Regions from separate parts of the Labrys sp. 22185 genome, predicted to be linked through region 4. Evidence: predicted binding sites of a transcription regulator. Region 4 holds the regulator's gene; each other region holds the start of a gene.
The links. Region 4 encodes PhoB, which activates phosphate uptake and scavenging genes when phosphate is short. Its sites were predicted from a motif close to TGTCATNNANCTGTCAT; they were not measured.

Region 1 (4,117 bases), on a different contig from region 4:
ATCGACCATCGCCATGGACATCGCCTTGCGCTCGGCCTGCCCGAAGACCAGGCCGTAGCCGCGGGTGAATTGCGGCGCGGCTTCGGCAGAGCCTGCGAACTGGTTGACCATCTGGCATTCGGTGACGGTGATCGAACCCATCGGCACGGCAAAGCCGAGCTCCTCCGGCACGAATTCCACCTCCACTTCCCCGAGCCGGATCTCGCCGACGAAGGGGTGGGTGCGGCCGAAGCCGCGCTGGCTGGAATAGGCAAGCGCCAGGAGGAAGCCTTCATCGCCGCGGGCGAGCGCCTGCAGCCTGAGGTCGCGGTCGGCCGGAAAGGCCAGGGGTTCGCGGGTGAGATCGCCCACCGGGCGTTCGGGGTCCGGCGCAGCGTTGCGCTCAATCAGGTCCTCGCCGCCGAGCAGGTCGCTGACGCGCGGCGTCTTCTCGTCCGATGCGGGCCTTTCCTTCGGCGGTTCGCTGTCGACGCCGGCGGCCAGCATGAAGTCGAGCAGGCGATGGGTGTAGTCGAAGGTCGGGCCGAGCACCTGGCCGCCCGGCAGATCCTTGAAGGTCGCCGAGATGCGACGACGAATGGCCATGTCGTCGGTGTCGACGGGTACGCTGACGCCGAAACGCGGCAGGGTGGTACGATAGGCGCGCACCAGGAAGATCGCCTCGATGAGGTCGCCCCGGGCCTGCTTGATGGCGAGGGCCGCCAGATCTCGATCGTAGAGCGAGCCCTCTGCCATCACGCGGTCGACGCCGAGGGTGAGCTGTTCGCGGATCTGCTCGGTCGAGAGATCGGGCACCGCTTTGTCGCCGCGCCTGACATGGGCGAGCAGGCGATGAGCGTTGTCGATGGCTTCCTCGCCACCCTTGACGGCGACATACATCAGGCGACTCCAAGAATTTGGGACGAGCGCGGCAGGGCTGCGATCCTGCCCGGCGCCGTGAAGACGATATCGACGCCGCGCGGAAAGGCGGCATGGTTGGCGCCAAGCTGCCGGCGGAAGTCGTCGGGAAGCGGCGCGAGTGCCAGACCCGCATCGGTCTTGATGCCAGGCCCGGTGAAGACGAGATCATGGCCGGGTTCGAGCCGCTCGAGAGCGATCAGCAGCGTGGTCGAGCGGTCGGGATATTCATCATTGCCCTGGGCGAAACTGGCGAGATCGGGACAGGCGGCTGCGTCTGCGATGAGGGCAAAGGCCGCCTCTTGGGGGGCGTCCGTCAGGCGGGCGCCGGTATGGAAGGTGAGATAGGCCCGCACCTGCGGTGTCCGCAGCCTGGCATCGAGCCAGAGCGGGGCCTCGTGATCGGCCAGAGCGAGGGCAAGGGCCGCCAGCTCCGGCGTCAGCGGCGCTGGCGGCACGAGACCCGTTTCAAGGGGCCGGAGACGGGCCGGCCGGGCCAGCGCGTCCATGCAGGCTCGGAAGACGGCCTGGGATTCGATTGCCGCATCGGCAAAGCCGGGCGCCAGATCCTGTGCAAATTGGTCCTGTGCAAGGCCGATCATCAGTCCTCTCCCCGTACCATGGTGAAGAAATTGACCCGGGTCGCTGCGGTCTGCCGGGCTGAAACACCGGCTTCCGCATTCAGCCGGGTAGCCACCGGCCGCAGTGCCCGTTCGACCGCCTCACGATGGGCCTCGTCCTGCCAGAGTGCGTCGAGCAGGGCGGCGGCGCTGGCCTTGGCGCTGTTACGGCCGAGATGATAGGCAAAGCCGACAGGCCCGTTTTCGAGGCGGACGGTGGCGCGCGATGTGCTCGCCTCGCCCAGGTTGAAGGCGGCGCCGTCGCCGCCGACCCGGCCCTGCAGCATGACGAGGCCGGTTAAGGCGGGCCGCAGTGCTGCATGGGCCGGCAACGGCGCCAGGGTCGAGAGGGCCTGGTCGAGTTCGGCACCGGTCGCGTGGGCACAAAGACGCATGACGGCCTGGCGTGCCTTCAGTCCGGCAGCGGGCTCGGCCGCCGTCTGGCGATGACGATCTGGGGAGGACTCATTCATGTCGGAACCATTGCTCTGCCTTGGATCACAACAGGCTGGCACAGCATGTTGTCTAGTGATATAGACAACTATATGAGGAACCCTGCAACGCTTCCATGACAAAACCAGTCCCGACCCGAAATTTTTCGTCGCAGGTCGCAACAGGCGATTTCGCCGCCGCGGAAGGCAGATTTCCCCGCGGGGATGGCAGCGCCGTGGATGGTGCCGTCTTTCGCGGCGATGGTATCGCCGCCTGGCGCAAGATTGCGGATCTCGTCGAGGCCGAGATCATTGGCGGCATGCTGGCTCCCGGGACGCAATTGCCGACGGAAGCCGCATTGGCCGCCCGCTTCGGCGTCAACCGGCACACGGTACGTCGGGCGCTCGGTGAACTGGCTGGCAAGGGCCTGGTGCACACTGCGCAGGGCAGGGGGACCTTCGTCGAGCTTTCCCGGCTCGCCTATCCGATCGGTGAACGCACGCGTTTCAGCCAGAACATGGCGCAGGAAGGGCGCGAGCCCGGGGGCATCGTGCTGGAGGCCGTCGAAATCGAGGCCGATCCGCGTCTTGCCGGGCTGCTGGCCATAACGCCGGGCAGTCCGGTGCTGAAACTGCTGACCATGCGTTCGGCTGACGGCGTACCGATCGCCTTCGGCAACTCCTTCCTGCCGTTGCCGCGCTTTGCCGGTTTTGCCGATGCCTATCGGCGCTTCGGGGCCGTGACGCCGGCCTTGGCGGCCTGCGGCGTCGATGATTACAAGCGGGTATCGACCCGTGTCGGAGCGCGCTTTGCCTCACCCGACGAAGCAGCCAGGCTCGACATTGCGGCCGGCCGCCCCGTCCTGACGGTGGAAGGCGTCAATATCGACGCCGACGGCGTGCCGATCCAGGCGATCTTCAGCCTGTTCGCCGCGGACCGTACCGAGATCGTGGTGCAGAGCTGATGACCCGATAGGCTTTTCCAGAATGCGAATGACCGATCAAATCGCCTCGTGGCACACCGCTTCGACCCGATTTCCGGCAGGGTCGATCAGAAAAGCTGCATAATAATGGTCGTGATAGTGCGTTCGTAATCCCGGAGCACCGTTCGCGCGACCCCCGGACGCAAGGCCGGCGGCATAGAATGCATCGACTTGGGCGCGAGATGCGGCTTTGAAGCACCAATGCCGCTTGTTCTCTTCGATGTTCGATGGGTCGAGGTAGATAGCCAGGAATGTCGATTGCGTGTCGTTTGATCGACAGCACTCGCCATAGCCGATGGCCTCGCTCCGGTCATAGACTTTGGGCGCCCCGAGGGCGCTCATGATTGCATCATAAAACGCCCGTGCCTGCTGAAGATCGGGAACGCCGATCGAGACATGGTCGAGAAGAAACATGATTTATACCTCGAATCGGCGAGTTACGGCGAGACGCCGGCTCAAGCCCAGGAGGATAAGGCCTATTATCCAAAAGTAAGGCGGTGTCCATGCGAATCCAGCGATGGGCCCGATGCTTGCCATGGCTGGTGCACCGAGACCTCGTGAACGCCGCCGTTCAAACGGGTATTTCGATCAAATGTCGGCATTGGTGGTAGCGGGGCCAAGCATGACGGGGCTACCCTTCGTTCGCTTCCGGGCGTGCCTAGCCGCGATAATCGTGCCTGTTTCCACGCGGATCCGTCACGACAGGGCCGTTCTCGCCATCGTCGAGATAACCAGGTCCGATCGGCACCTTGCCGTGTCCGCCGGGGATGTCGAGCACATAGGTGGGCTGGCCGAGACCGGTGAGACTTCCGCGCAATTGCCGCATCACCGCCTGGCCCTCGGCGATGGTGGTGCGGAAATGGCTCGTGCCCTTGGCGAGGTCGCCATGATGCAGGTAATAGGGCTTGATGCGCAGGCCGAGCAGCGCCCGGAAGAGGGCCGACAGCGCCTCGGCAGTGGCGTTGACGCCCTTGAGCAGGACGGTCTGGCTGACCATGGCGATTCCCGCCTTGACCAGCCGCGTACAGGCTTCCCGCGCGGCGGGCGTGAGTTCGCGCACATGGTTGGCGTGCAGGGCGACGAACACGCCCTTCGGGCTGTCGAGACTTTCGATGAGTTCGTCCGTGATCCGTTCGGGCGCCACCACCGGCACGCGGGTGTGAAAGCGGATCACGCCGACATGATC
Region 2 (4,117 bases), on a different contig from region 4:
CGCGGAAGGCCATCCGCCATCTCAGCCGTCCCGGACGAGGCTTGCTTGGCCGGGGAGAACGGTGTGGATCGAGCTTCAGGAGCGAATGGATGAGCCTCCAACGGCAGGTATTCTTCTGGCTCGGTGCGCTGGCCCTGTTCATCGCGCTGATCTGGCTGCTCCAGGGCATGGTATGGCCCTTTGTCGCCGGCCTGGCGATCGCCTATTTCCTCGATCCCGTCGCCGACAGGCTTGAGAGGCTGGGACTGCCCCGTTGGGCAGCCGCCTCCCTGATTCTGCTCGGCTTCATCTTCCTCATCGTGCTGGCGATCCTCCTACTGGTGCCGATGCTGGGCGAGCAGTTCAACGGCTTGCGCGAGAGGCTGCCGAGCATCGTGGCCTCCATGCAGCGGATTCTGGGCGAACTCAACCAGACTTGGCTCGGCGGCTTGCTTACCGAACGGCTGCAGGACATCCAGAAGTCGCTCGGCGACTATGTCGGGCAGGGGGCCCAGGTCCTTGCCACCTTCGTCTCCTCGCTCTGGTCGGGCAGCCAGGCTGTCATCGGGGTGGTCAGCATCCTGATCGTTACGCCGGTGGTGGCTTTCTACATCCTGCTCGACTGGGATCATATGGTGGCGCGTGTCGACAGCTGGCTGCCGCGTGACCATGCCGACGCCATCCGCGGCATCTTCCGCGACATCGATGCCGCCATCGCCGGCTTCGTGCGCGGCCAGGCGACGGTCTGCTTCCTGCTCGGTCTGTTCTACGGCTCCTGCCTGACCTTTCTCGGTGTCAGCTTCGGCTTCCTCATCGGGCTGTGCACCGGTCTGGCCTCCTTTATCCCTTATGTCGGTTCCATCCTTGGTTTCGTGGTCAGCGTCAGCGTGGCACTGGTCCAGGTCTGGCCAGATTGGCATTTGCCGGTCTATGCCGCTCTGGTCTTCGTGGCAGGGCAGATTCTCGAAGGCTATGTGCTCTCGCCACGCTTGGTCGGCGGTTCGGTCGGGCTGCATCCGGTCTGGCTGATGTTCGCCCTGCTGGCCGCCGGCAGCCTGTTCGGCTTCATCGGCCTGCTGGTTGCCGTGCCTGTGGCGGCGGCGATCGGCGTCCTGGTGCGCTTTGCCCTGTCGCGCTACCTCGCCAGCCAGTATTATACCGGCCATGTCGGCCAGGCTCAGGCTGCGGTGCTGCCATCGGACCCTTCGTCGTGACCCTTCCCCGCCAATTGGCGCTCGATCTGCCGCTGCGGGCCTCGTTCGCCCGCGAGGATTTCCTGGTCTCGCCGTCCAATGAGGCCGCCTATGCCTTCATCGAACGTTGGCCGGACTGGCCGTCGCGTCGTGCCCTGCTGATCGGCCCGAGGGGCTCGGGCAAGAGCCATCTGGCGGCGATCTGGTCCGAAGCCGCAGGCGCGGTCACGCTGACGGGCGAGACGCTGCGGGACGACAATGTCCCCGTGCTGGTCTCACATAAGGCGGTGGTGATCGAAGATGCCGGGCGTGGCATCGACGAGACGGCGCTTTTCCATCTGCTCAACCTCGCCGGCGAGGCGGGCGCCTCCCTGCTGATCACCGCTCACGACCCCCCGGAGCGCTGGGGTCTTGTGCTTCCCGACCTCATCTCGCGCCTGCGGGCCATGACGGCCCTGACCATCGCCACGCCGGACGACGATCTCTTCCGCATGCTGCTGGTGAAGCTCTTCCTCGACCGGCAGCTCATCGTCGATTCCAGCCTGGTCGACTTCCTCGTCCGACGCATCGAGCGCTCCTTCGCCGCAGCACGCCAGGTGGTTGCCGTGCTCGATCGCGAAGGCCTGTCACGCGGCCGCCGGATCACGCGGGCACTCGCGGCCGAACTTCTGAAGGAAGTGCTGGCGTCGCCATTCGACGAGGAATGATCGCGATCAGGTCCCGCTACGCTCCTCCGACCGGGCCCAATTCATTGAGCAGCCAGCGACGGTTCCACAGGCGACGGGGCGAAGTTTTGCGAATTTTCCCCAGCGCGGCCATTTTATGTGACAGCATTGTCATATAGGCGGCCTAAGCAGGCTTCCCCATGGCGGACGGCGATTCCGACCGGCGGGATTGGGAACGGCAGCCCGGGACATAGCGAGCGGCATTGACGACCATGACCAGCACGGCACAGACGGTGGAGAGCGCGATGCAAGGCGATGAGATACGGGAGGTCGCACGTGACGTGGCTCCCTCTCAAGACTCGATCGCGCTGCGCGTCAGCCCGGATCGCTTCATCAATCGCGAGATTTCCTGGCTGCAATTCAATCGCCGCGTGTTGGAAGAAGCGTCCAACAAGAGCCATCCCCTGCTCGAGCAGTTGCGATTCCTGTCGATCTCGGCCAGCAATCTCGACGAGTTCTTCATGGTGCGCGTCGCCGGCCTGATCGGCCAGGTGCGCGAGGACGTCACGGCGCGCAGTCCCGACGGCCTGTCGCCGGCCGAACAGCTCGTCAAGATCGGCGAGGCCGTGTCCAAGCTCGCCACCGACCAGCAGAAACGCTGGACCGAATTGCGCGACGACCTGCTGCTCGAGGGCATCGTGATCACCGAGCCGCGCGACCTTTCCAAGGCCGAGCGCGCGTGGCTGGACGATTATTTCCTCAGCTACATCTTCCCGATCCTCACCCCGCTCGCCGTCGATCCGGCCCACCCGTTCCCGTTCATTCCCAATCTCGGCTTCACCATCGCCCTGCAGCTCAAGCGCATGAGCGACGGGCGCATGCTGAACGCCCTGATCCGTGCGCCCCACAAGGTCGAGCGCTTCATCCGCCTGCCGGACTTCGCCGAAACCGGGGCGGCCCGCTACATCACGCTGGAAAATCTGGCGGTGCTGTTCATCGCCAAACTGTTCCCCGGCTATACCGTGAAGGGGCAGGGCTCCTTCCGGGTCATCCGCGATTCCGATCTCGAAGTCGAGGAAGAGGCGGAAGACCTGGTGCTGCTGTTCGAGACGGCGCTCAAGCAGCGCCGGCGCGGCGTGGTGATCCGCCTCGAGATCGAGGCCGGCATGCCCGACAGCATCCGCCAATTCGTGACAGAGGAACTCGACGTCGCCGACGACGCGGTATTTCGCGTCGAGGGCATGCTCGCCCTCAACGAATTGTCGCAACTCGTCGGGCTCGATCGTCCGGACCTCAAATTCAAGCCCTATTCGCCACGCTCGCCTGAGCGTATCCGCGATCATGGGGCCGATGCCTTCGCCGCCATCCGGCAGAAGGACATCCTGGTGCACCACCCCTACGAATCTTTCGATGTCGTGGTGCAGTTCCTCAACCAGGCAGCGCGCGACCCGAACGTGGTCGCCATCAAGCAGACGCTGTACAGAACCTCCTCCAACAGTCCGATCGTCAAGGCGTTGGCCGAGGCCGCCGAGGCCGGCAAATCGGTGACGGCTCTGGTGGAACTGAAGGCACGCTTCGACGAGGAAGCCAACATACGCTGGGCCCGCGATCTCGAACGCGCCGGCGTGCAGGTGGTATTCGGCTTCATCGAGCTGAAGACCCACGCCAAGCTCTCGCTGGTGGTGCGGCGCGAGATGGGCCAGCTCGTTTCCTATTGCCATGTCGGCACCGGCAACTACCATCCCATCACCGCGCGGATCTACACGGATCTGTCCTTCTTCACCGCCGATCCTGTGATCGCGCGAGACGTCTCGCGCATCTTCAACTTCATCACAGGCTATGCCGAGCCGGCGGCGCTGGAGCGCATGGCGGTTTCGCCCGTCTCGCTCAAGCAGCGCATCCTCGACCACATCAATGCCGAGATTGAGCACGCCAAGGCTGGCCGGCCGGGCGCCATCTGGTGCAAATGCAACTCGCTGGTCGACACCATGATCATCGATGCGCTCTATGCAGCCAGCCAGGCGGGTGTGCAGGTCGATCTGGTGGTGCGCGGCATCTGCTGCCTCAGGCCGGGCGTTCCCGGCCTGTCGGAGAACATCCGCGTCAAGTCGATCGTCGGCCGCTTCCTCGAGCATGGCCGCATCTATGCGTTTGGCAATGGCCATGGCCTGCCGCACCAGAAGGCAGCCGTCTACATCTCCTCGGCCGATCTGATGGAACGCAATCTCGACCGCCGCGTCGAAGCGCTCTGCCCCATCCTCAACCCGACGGTGCACGAGC
Region 3 (4,117 bases), on a different contig from region 4:
AATGGGGCGGGTTCGAATGGCCATGACTTACGACACCATCATCGTCGGCGGCGGCTCGTCGGGCTGCGTCACCGCCATGCGGCTCGTGCGCGATCTTGGCCAGCGCGTCCTGATGCTGGAAGCCGGCCCCGCCCGCATGAATCCGATCATGCACATGCCGGCCGGCTACATGAAATATCTGGCCAAGGACACCTATCTCACCATGCACAAGATGGAGCGCCAGCCCCAGCTCGACGGGCGCGCCACCATCGTGCCTCAGGGCCGGGTGCTCGGCGGCGGTTCCTCGGTCAACGCCATGGTCTATATGCGGGGCCAGCCTGACGACTATGACAATTGGGCCGAGAATTACGGGGCGGAGGGCTGGCGCTATGCCGATATCCTCCCCCATTTCATTGCGATGGAAGGCAATGCCGACCTGGACACGCCGGTGCATGGCACCGCCGGCCCGCTCAAGGTCACGAGGCCGCTCCATACCTGCGAGATGACGAAGGCCTTCCTCCAGGCGCTGCCGTCCCTGGGCGAGCCGCTCAATCCCGATTTCAACTCCGGGCGCCAGCGCGGCGTGGGCCTGATGCAGGGCACCATGGATCCGGTGGCCAAGCGCCGCTGCTCGGCCGTGGACGCCTTCCTGCCGCTGGTGCGCGGCGACGAACGTCTCACCATCACCACGGAAGCGATTGTGACCCGCCTCGTCATCGAAGGCAACCACTGCACGGGGGTCGAATATGTGGAAGGCGGGCGGACTCACAGGGTCTCCGCCGCCACGGTGATCCTGGCCGCCGGGACCTATGTCACGCCCAAGCTCCTGATGCTGTCCGGCATCGGCCCGGCCGACCACCTCCTGCGCCACGGCATCAAGCCCAAGGTGGATCTGCCGGGCGTGGGCGAGAACCTGCAGGATCATTGCGAGGTGCCGCTGATCGCCGCCTCCAACGGCCGTTATGGCTATTTCGGCCAGGACAAAGGCTGGAACATGATCCGCAACGGCCTCGACTACCTGTTGCGCAAGCAGGGGCCGGTGACCACCACGGGCGTGGAAGCCTGCGTCTTCACCAATCCCGACGACGCGCAGGCCGATGCCTCGCTGAAGATCTATTGCGTGCCGACCGTCTATCTCGACCGCGACATCACCGACGTCACTGCCTGCGACGGCGTCACTTTCACCACCTGCCTGCTCAGGCCGAAATCGCGGGGGACAGTGAGGTTGCGCTCGGCGGATCCACTCGAGCCACCGGTCGTCGATGGCGGCTTCCTCAAGCATGCCGAGGATATCCGCCTGATGATCGCGGGCCTGCGTTTTGCCCGTTCCTTTCTGACCACCTCGCCCATCAAGGAGAAGATTTCCCATGAGATGCTGCCGGGCGCTGACAAGGTTTCCGATGCCGACCTGCACGCCCATTGCAAGCGCATGGTCAAGACCAATTACCATCCGGTCGGGACGGCGCGCATGGGCCGGGACGATGATCCGATGGCGGTGCTCGATTCCCAACTGCGCGTGCGCGGCGTCGAGGGACTGCGTGTGTTCGATTGCTCGGTGATGCCCGAGATCGTCAGCGCCAATACCAATGCTCCAGTCATGGCCATCGCACACCGCGCCGTGGAATGGCTGAAGACGAGCTGAGCCTTGGAGGAGTGCTTGCCGGGTCTGTCACATAACTGAAATATTCCTGCACTACGGGCTTCATCAAAGCATGGGCCTATGGCGCCCGAGACATGCCCGGCCGATCGAAGCGGCCTTCTCGCAAGGAGTATTCGCATGACCACGCCAGCGGATAGCAGACCCAATCTCGACCGCATCCGGCAGGAGATTGCCGACGGCTATGACGAGGAGCTGGAACTGGAGCTGGAGGAGGCCCGCCTCGACCGTATCCTGGGGGACGCGCCCGAGCTGGAGGAGCGCGATACGCTCGACCGCAAGATCTATTTCCGCGAGCTCTTCCGCCTGCAGCACGAACTGGTCGAACTGCAGGACTGGATCCAGCACAACAAGCTGCGGGTGGTCGTGCTGTTCGAGGGGCGCGATTCCGCCGGCAAGGGCGGCGTGATCAAGCGCATTACCCAGCGCCTCAATCCGCGCATCTGCCGCGTGGCAGCCCTCCCGGCACCCAGCGAGCGCGAGCGCACGCAATGGTACTTCCAGCGCTATGTCGCTCATCTGCCGGCCGGCGGCGAAATGGTGCTGTTCGACCGCAGCTGGTACAACCGGGCGGGTGTCGAGCATGTCATGGGCTTCTGCACCGATGCCGAATATGAGGAGTTCTTCCGCTCCGCGCCGGAATTCGAGCGCATGCTGGTGCGCTCGGGTATCATCCTGTTGAAATACTGGTTCTCGATCACTGACGAGGAACAGGAATTCCGCTTCAACATGCGCATCCAGGATCCGCTCAAGCAGTGGAAGCTGAGCCCGATGGACGTGGAATCCCGTCGGCGCTGGGAAGACTATACCCGGGCCAAGGAAGTGATGCTGGAGCGTACCCATATTCCCGAAGCGCCCTGGTGGGTGGTCGAGGCGGTCGACAAGAAGCGCGCACGCCTCAACTGCATCAGCCATCTGCTCAATCAGATCCCCTATGGCCAAGTCGAGCATCCGCCGGTGATCCTGCCCGACCGCGAGCGCCATGAAGACTATGTGCGCCATCCCGTGCCGTCGGAAATGTACGTGCCGAAGACGTACTGAGAGGTTGAGGGCGGGTCTTCGGACCCGCCTTTTCCTGCGGCCGAGGATGCCTGCTTGCCCGACCGGTTCGAAGATCGGCGCGCTCGTCTGTTCTCATCTCTTTTCGGCATGATCTCATCATTTGAAGCGCGGCTGGTTTTGGCTTAGGCCTGTGAACCCAAACAGGTACAAGGGAGCCGCCCGATGTCGCTCGTCGATCATGTCAAATCCACCCTGACGGAAATCGCCAAGGACGGTTTGTGGAAGAGCGAGCGCGAGATTGCGGGCCCGCAACGCGCCCGCATCGAAGTGGCCGCCGAGGCCGGCCGGCGGCCGATGCTCAATCTGTGCGCCAACAATTATCTGGGCCTAGCCGACAATCCCGAGATCATCGCCACCGCCAAACAGGCCATGGACGGCCATGGTTTCGGCATGGCCTCGGTGCGATTCATCTGCGGAACGCAGACCCTGCACCGCGAACTCGAGCGCACCATCGCCCGCTATCTCAACAAGGATGATGCTATACTCTTCGCCGCCTGCTTCGACGCCAATGGCGGGGTGTTCGAGCCCCTGCTCGGCGCCGAGGACGCCATCATCTCCGACAGCCTGAACCATGCCTCGATCATCGACGGCGTGCGCCTGTGCAAGGCCAAGCGCTATCGCTTCGCCAATGGCGACATGAACGATCTCGAAGTGCAGTTGCAGGCAGCCAAGGCCGACAATGCCCGCCACATCGTCATCGCCACCGACGGCGTATTTTCCATGGACGGCTATCTCGCCGACCTGAAGACGCTCACGGATCTTGCTGGGCGCTACGGGGCGAATGTGATGGTGGATGATTGCCACGCCACCGGCTTCATCGGTCCCGAGGGACGCGGCACCCCCGCCCGGGCGGGGGTGGAGGACAAGGTCGATATCCTCACCGGCACGCTCGGCAAGGCGCTGGGCGGAGCGATGGGCGGCTATGTCGCTGCCAGCCAGCCGATCATCGACCTCTTGCGCCAGCGCGCGCGGCCCTATCTGTTCTCGAACTCGCTCGCCCCGCCTGTGGCGGCCGGCTCGATGAAGGCGATCGAGCTGGCGCAGGCCGGCGACGATCTGCGCGAAAGGCTGTTCGCCAACACCAGGCGTTTCCGGGCCGGATTGGAAAAAGCAGGCTTCGAACTTCTGCAGGGTGAGACGCCGATCATTCCGGTGATGCTGCATGATGCGCGGCGCGCCCAGGAGATGGCTCGGGCGCTCGACGAGCGCGGCGTCTATGTCGCCGGGTTCTTCTTCCCGGTGGTGCCGAAGGGCAGGGCGCGCATCCGCACCCAGATGTCGGCCGGGCTGACGGAAGCTGACATTGATTTTGCCATCGACGCCTTCACCGATGCCGGCAAGGCTTTGGGCGTGATCTGATCTTTTTGCGTGATTGGCTTTGCAGGATGTAGTATTGTAACTACATATCCTGCGGAGGTC
Region 4 (4,117 bases):
TGGAACATTGGCCGGCGGGCGGCGTGCCCGCCAATCCCGAAGCCTGGCTGCTGACCGCGGCCCGGCGCCGCCAGATCGATGCGGCCCGCCGCGCCAGGCTGCGCGGCGAAAAGGCGGACGAGGTCGGCCGCCATGTCGAGGCCCTCGCCTCGGAGCAGGGCGAGCGGCATGCCGTGCCCGATGAGCGCCTGCGCCTGATGTTCGCCTGCGCCCATCCCTCCCTCGATGCCACCGTGCGTGCGCCCCTGATCCTGCAGGTGATATTGGGGTTCGATGCCGGCGCGATCGCCAGCGCCTTCCTGGTCTCGCCCGTGGCGATGAGCCAGAGACTGGTGCGGGCCAAGGCCAAGATCAAGCAAGCCGGCATCCCCTTCCGCATCCCGGAGCCCGACGAGTTGCCCGGCCGTCTCGACGCGGTGCTGGAGGCCGTTTATGCCGTCTATGCCGAAGGCTGGGCCGATCCGGAAGGGGCTCATGCCCGCGAGCGCAATCTGTCGACGGAGGGTATCTGGCTCGGCCGGCTGCTCGCCTCGCTCCTGCCCGGCGAGCCTGAAGTGCTGGGGCTGCTGGCCCTGATGCTGCACGCCGAAGCGCGGCGGGCGGCGCGCCGCGGCCAGGATGGCGATTATATTCCGCTGGAGCAGCAGGACACCGCGCTCTGGGATGCGGGGCTGATCGAGGAGGCCGAAGCCTTGCTTGCCCGGGCCGGCCAGGTCCGCCAGATCGGCCGCTATCAGCTGGAAGCCGCGCTGCAATCGGCCCATGCCCATCGACGCATCTGCGCGACGACGGACTGGGCCGCGATCGTCATATTGTATGAAGCCCTGGTTCTGCTGACAGCTTCTCCAGTGGCCGCCATCAACCGGGCCGTGGCGCTCGCCCGCCTCATGGGGCCGCAGGCTGGTCTGGCTGCACTTGACGAGGTCGCCGGTGACGGACGCATCGTCGATTACCAGCCCTATTGGGCCGCGCGTGCGGACTTGCTGGTGCGGGCCGCCAGACCGGAGGAGGCCTGCAATGCCTATTTGCGGGCGATCGGCCTGGAGAGCGATCCGGCCATCCGCCACTATCTGCAGGCACGCCTGGCGGATTTGGCGGCGTGACTGCGCGGCGAGGGAGGAGGGCGGATATCGTCGCCCACTCTTGCTCTCTACGTCGCGCAGCCCCTCACCCTCTCCCCGTAGGAACGAGGTGAGGGCGCAACGCAGCCTTGGCGAAGCGGAGCGAGCGGGCAATGCCCACGAAACGCCCTCAGGATTGCTTGGCGAAGGTCTCGTCGAAGGAATAGCCGGCACCGCGCACGGTGCGGATCGGATCGATCTCGCGCGTGCGGTTCATCGCCTTGCGCAGGCGGCCGACATGCACGTCGACCGTGCGCTCGTCGATATAGACGTCGCGGCCCCAGACGCTGTCGAGCAACTGCTCGCGCGCGAAGACGCGTCCCGGTGCCTGCATCAGGAATTCGAGCAGGCGGAACTCGGTCGGGCCGAGGCGGATCTCGCGATTGCCGCGATGGACGCGCTTGGTCTCGCGGTCGAGGGAGATGTCGCCGGCCTTGAGCAGGGAGGCGACGTGATCGGGCTTGGCCCGGCGCAGCAGGGCACGCACGCGGGCCGAGAGCTCGGGCACGGAGAAGGGCTTGACGACATAGTCGTCGGCACCGGTGGCCAGGCCCCGCACGCGTTCGGTTTCCTCGCCGCGCGCCGTGAGCATGATCACCGGCAGGCGCTCGGTTTCCGGCCGCATGCGAATACGCCGGCACAATTCGATGCCGGACAGGCCCGGCAACATCCAGTCGAGCAGAACCAGGTCCGGCACGCTTTCGCGCAGGCGGATCTCGGCGTCGTCTCCGCGTGCGACGCTATCCACCTCATAGCCTTCGGCTTCGAGATTGTAGCGCAGCAGCAGGGTCAGCGCTTCTTCGTCCTCGACGATCAGAACCTTGGGAGGCATGGCCTATCCCTTGTTATTTAGCCGGCACAGGAAGGTCGACGAGATCGGTGCTGTTGTCCGCCTTGGGCCGCTCTCCGGCCGGCGATTCACCGGTCACGAGATAGTGGACCGTCTCGGCGATGTTGGTGGCGTGGTCACCGATGCGCTCGATGTTCTTGGCGCAGAACAGCAGATGGGTGCAGAAGCCGATATTGCGCGGATCTTCCATCATGTAGGTCAGCAATTCGCGGAACAGCGAGGTATACATCGCATCGATCTCGCCGTCCGAGCGCCAGACCGAGAGGGCTTCCTCGACATTGCGCTGGGCGAAGGCGTCGAGCACCTGCTTGAGCTGCTCGAGTACCAGGTCGGCCATGTGGTCGAAACCGCCGAAGAGCTGGGCCGGCTGGGCGTGACTGTGGATGGCCACCACGCGCTTGGCGACATTCTTGCCGAGGTCGCCGATCCGCTCGAGGTCGTTGGCCACCCGCAGGGCCGAGACGATCTCGCGCAGGTCGAGGGCCAACGGCTGGCGCTTGGCGATGATCAGGATGGCTCGGTCCTCGACCTGGCGCTGCAACTTGTCGATCGCGGCGTCGAGATCGATCACCGCTTTGGCGCGCTGGGTGTCGCGCTTGAGCAGGGCTTCGACGCTGTCGGCTACGCTCTTCTCGGCATAGCCACCCATTTCGGCGATCATGTTGCGCAGCTCGCGCAGTTCCTGGTCGAAGGATGTAACGATATGGTCGGACATGCCGCCTCCAAATGAATTCGACGCTGGCCGAGGGATCAGCCGAAGCGGCCGGTGATGTAATCCTGCGTACGGCTGTCGTTCGGGGTGGTGAACATCTTGTTGGTCTGGCCGACTTCGATGAGGTCGCCCAGATAGAAGAAGGCCGTCACATCCGCGCAGCGCGCCGCCTGCTGCATATTGTGCGTGACGATCACGATGGTGAAGTCCCGCTTCAATTCGTCGATCAATTCCTCGATCTTGGCGGTCGAGATCGGATCGAGCGCGGAGGTCGGCTCGTCCAGCAGGACGACTTCGGGCTTCACCGCGATGGTGCGGGCGATGCACAGGCGCTGCTGCTGGCCGCCGGACATGCCGAGGGCCGAAGCGTGCAGGCGGTCCTTGACCTCGTTCCACAAGGCGGCCTTGGTCAGGCACCATTCGACACGCTGGTCCATCTCCGCCTTGGAGATGGATTCATGCAGCCGCACGCCGAAGGCGATGTTGTCGTAGATCGACATCGGGAAGGGCGTGGGCTTCTGGAACACCATGCCGATGCGGGCGCGCAGCACCGCCGGGTCGATCTCCTTGCCGATGACGTTCTGGCCGTCGAGCAGCACGCGGCCCTTGGCGGTCTGCCCCGGATAGAGGTCGTACATGCGGTTGAGCACGCGCAGCAGGGTCGACTTGCCGCAGCCGGAGGGACCGATCATGGCGGTGACCTGCCGGTCGATCATGTCGAGATTGATGGCCTTGAGCGCATGCTTCTCGCCATAATAGAAGTCGAGATTCTCGACCTTGAGCTTCACGGCGGCGGCTGGATCGGCGAGGGGGCGTTCGGCAACCGCGATGGAGGCTTGGGGGGTAGCGGACATGGGAGCACTCATTTCTTGGGAGCGAGCACGAAGCGGGTCAGGATATTGAGCGCCAACACGCCGGCGGTGATGAGGAGGGCGCCGCTCCACGCCACCGAGACGGCCTTGGGATCGGGGTAGGGCGCGAGCTGGTAGATGGCAGCCGGCAAGCTGGCAAAGGCATTGCCGAGATTGAGCGACCAGTTGGAATTGCCGAAGGCCGTGAGCAGCAGCGGTGCGGTCTCGCCGGCGGCGCGGGCCAGGGCCAGCAGGATGCCGGTGACGATACCGGTGCGAGCCGAGCGCCAGGTCACGAAGGTGATGACCTTCCACATCGGCGATCCCAGGGCAAAGGCGGCTTCACGCAGGCTGATCGGCACCAGCGCCAGCATGTCCTCGGTGGTGCGCACGACCACCGGCAGGATGATGATGGCCAGCGCCACCACACCGGCCCAGCCGGAGAACCCGCCCGTCGCCACCACGATCATCTGGTAGACGAACAGGCCGATCAGGATGGACGGCGCCGAGAGCAGGATGTCGTTGATGAAGCGCACCGCATCGGCGAATTTGCTGCCGCGGCCGGCCTCGGCCAGGAAGGTGC

Region 1: phnG (phosphonate C-P lyase system protein PhnG) is a predicted target of PhoB. The motif match lies at 2,075-2,091, and genes of this name have one in related genera.
Region 2: ACTJKX_RS07400 (RNA degradosome polyphosphate kinase) is a predicted target of PhoB. The motif match lies at 1,996-2,012, and genes of this name have one in related genera.
Region 3: ppk2 (polyphosphate kinase 2) is a predicted target of PhoB. The motif match lies at 1,647-1,663, and genes of this name have one in related genera.

What each region holds. Positions count from the first base shown of each region.
Region 1 covers NZ_JBQEPH010000001.1:311,776-315,892, forward strand. The annotation lists gene ACTJKX_RS01460 (carbon-phosphorus lyase complex subunit PhnI) at 1-879, opposite strand, end outside; gene phnH (phosphonate C-P lyase system protein PhnH) at 879-1,499, opposite strand; gene phnG (phosphonate C-P lyase system protein PhnG) at 1,499-1,990, opposite strand; gene phnF (phosphonate metabolism transcriptional regulator PhnF) at 2,185-2,913, shown strand; gene ACTJKX_RS01480 (VOC family protein) at 2,950-3,345, opposite strand; gene ACTJKX_RS01485 (lysine-2,3-aminomutase-like protein) at 3,590-4,117, opposite strand, start outside.
Region 2 covers NZ_JBQEPH010000002.1:601,497-605,613, reverse strand. The annotation lists gene ACTJKX_RS07410 (AI-2E family transporter) at 90-1,193, shown strand; gene ACTJKX_RS07405 (hypothetical protein) at 1,190-1,879, shown strand; gene ACTJKX_RS07400 (RNA degradosome polyphosphate kinase) at 2,143-4,117, shown strand, end outside.
Region 3 covers NZ_JBQEPH010000001.1:726,107-730,223, forward strand. The annotation lists gene ACTJKX_RS03430 (GMC family oxidoreductase) at 17-1,621, shown strand; gene ppk2 (polyphosphate kinase 2) at 1,757-2,677, shown strand; gene ACTJKX_RS03440 (glycine C-acetyltransferase) at 2,861-4,057, shown strand.
Region 4 covers NZ_JBQEPH010000009.1:249,353-253,469, reverse strand. The annotation lists gene ACTJKX_RS19615 (RNA polymerase sigma factor) at 1-1,103, shown strand, start outside; gene phoB (phosphate regulon transcriptional regulator PhoB) at 1,252-1,953, opposite strand; gene phoU (phosphate signaling complex protein PhoU) at 1,967-2,686, opposite strand; gene pstB (phosphate ABC transporter ATP-binding protein PstB) at 2,722-3,549, opposite strand; gene pstA (phosphate ABC transporter permease PstA) at 3,546-4,117, opposite strand, start outside.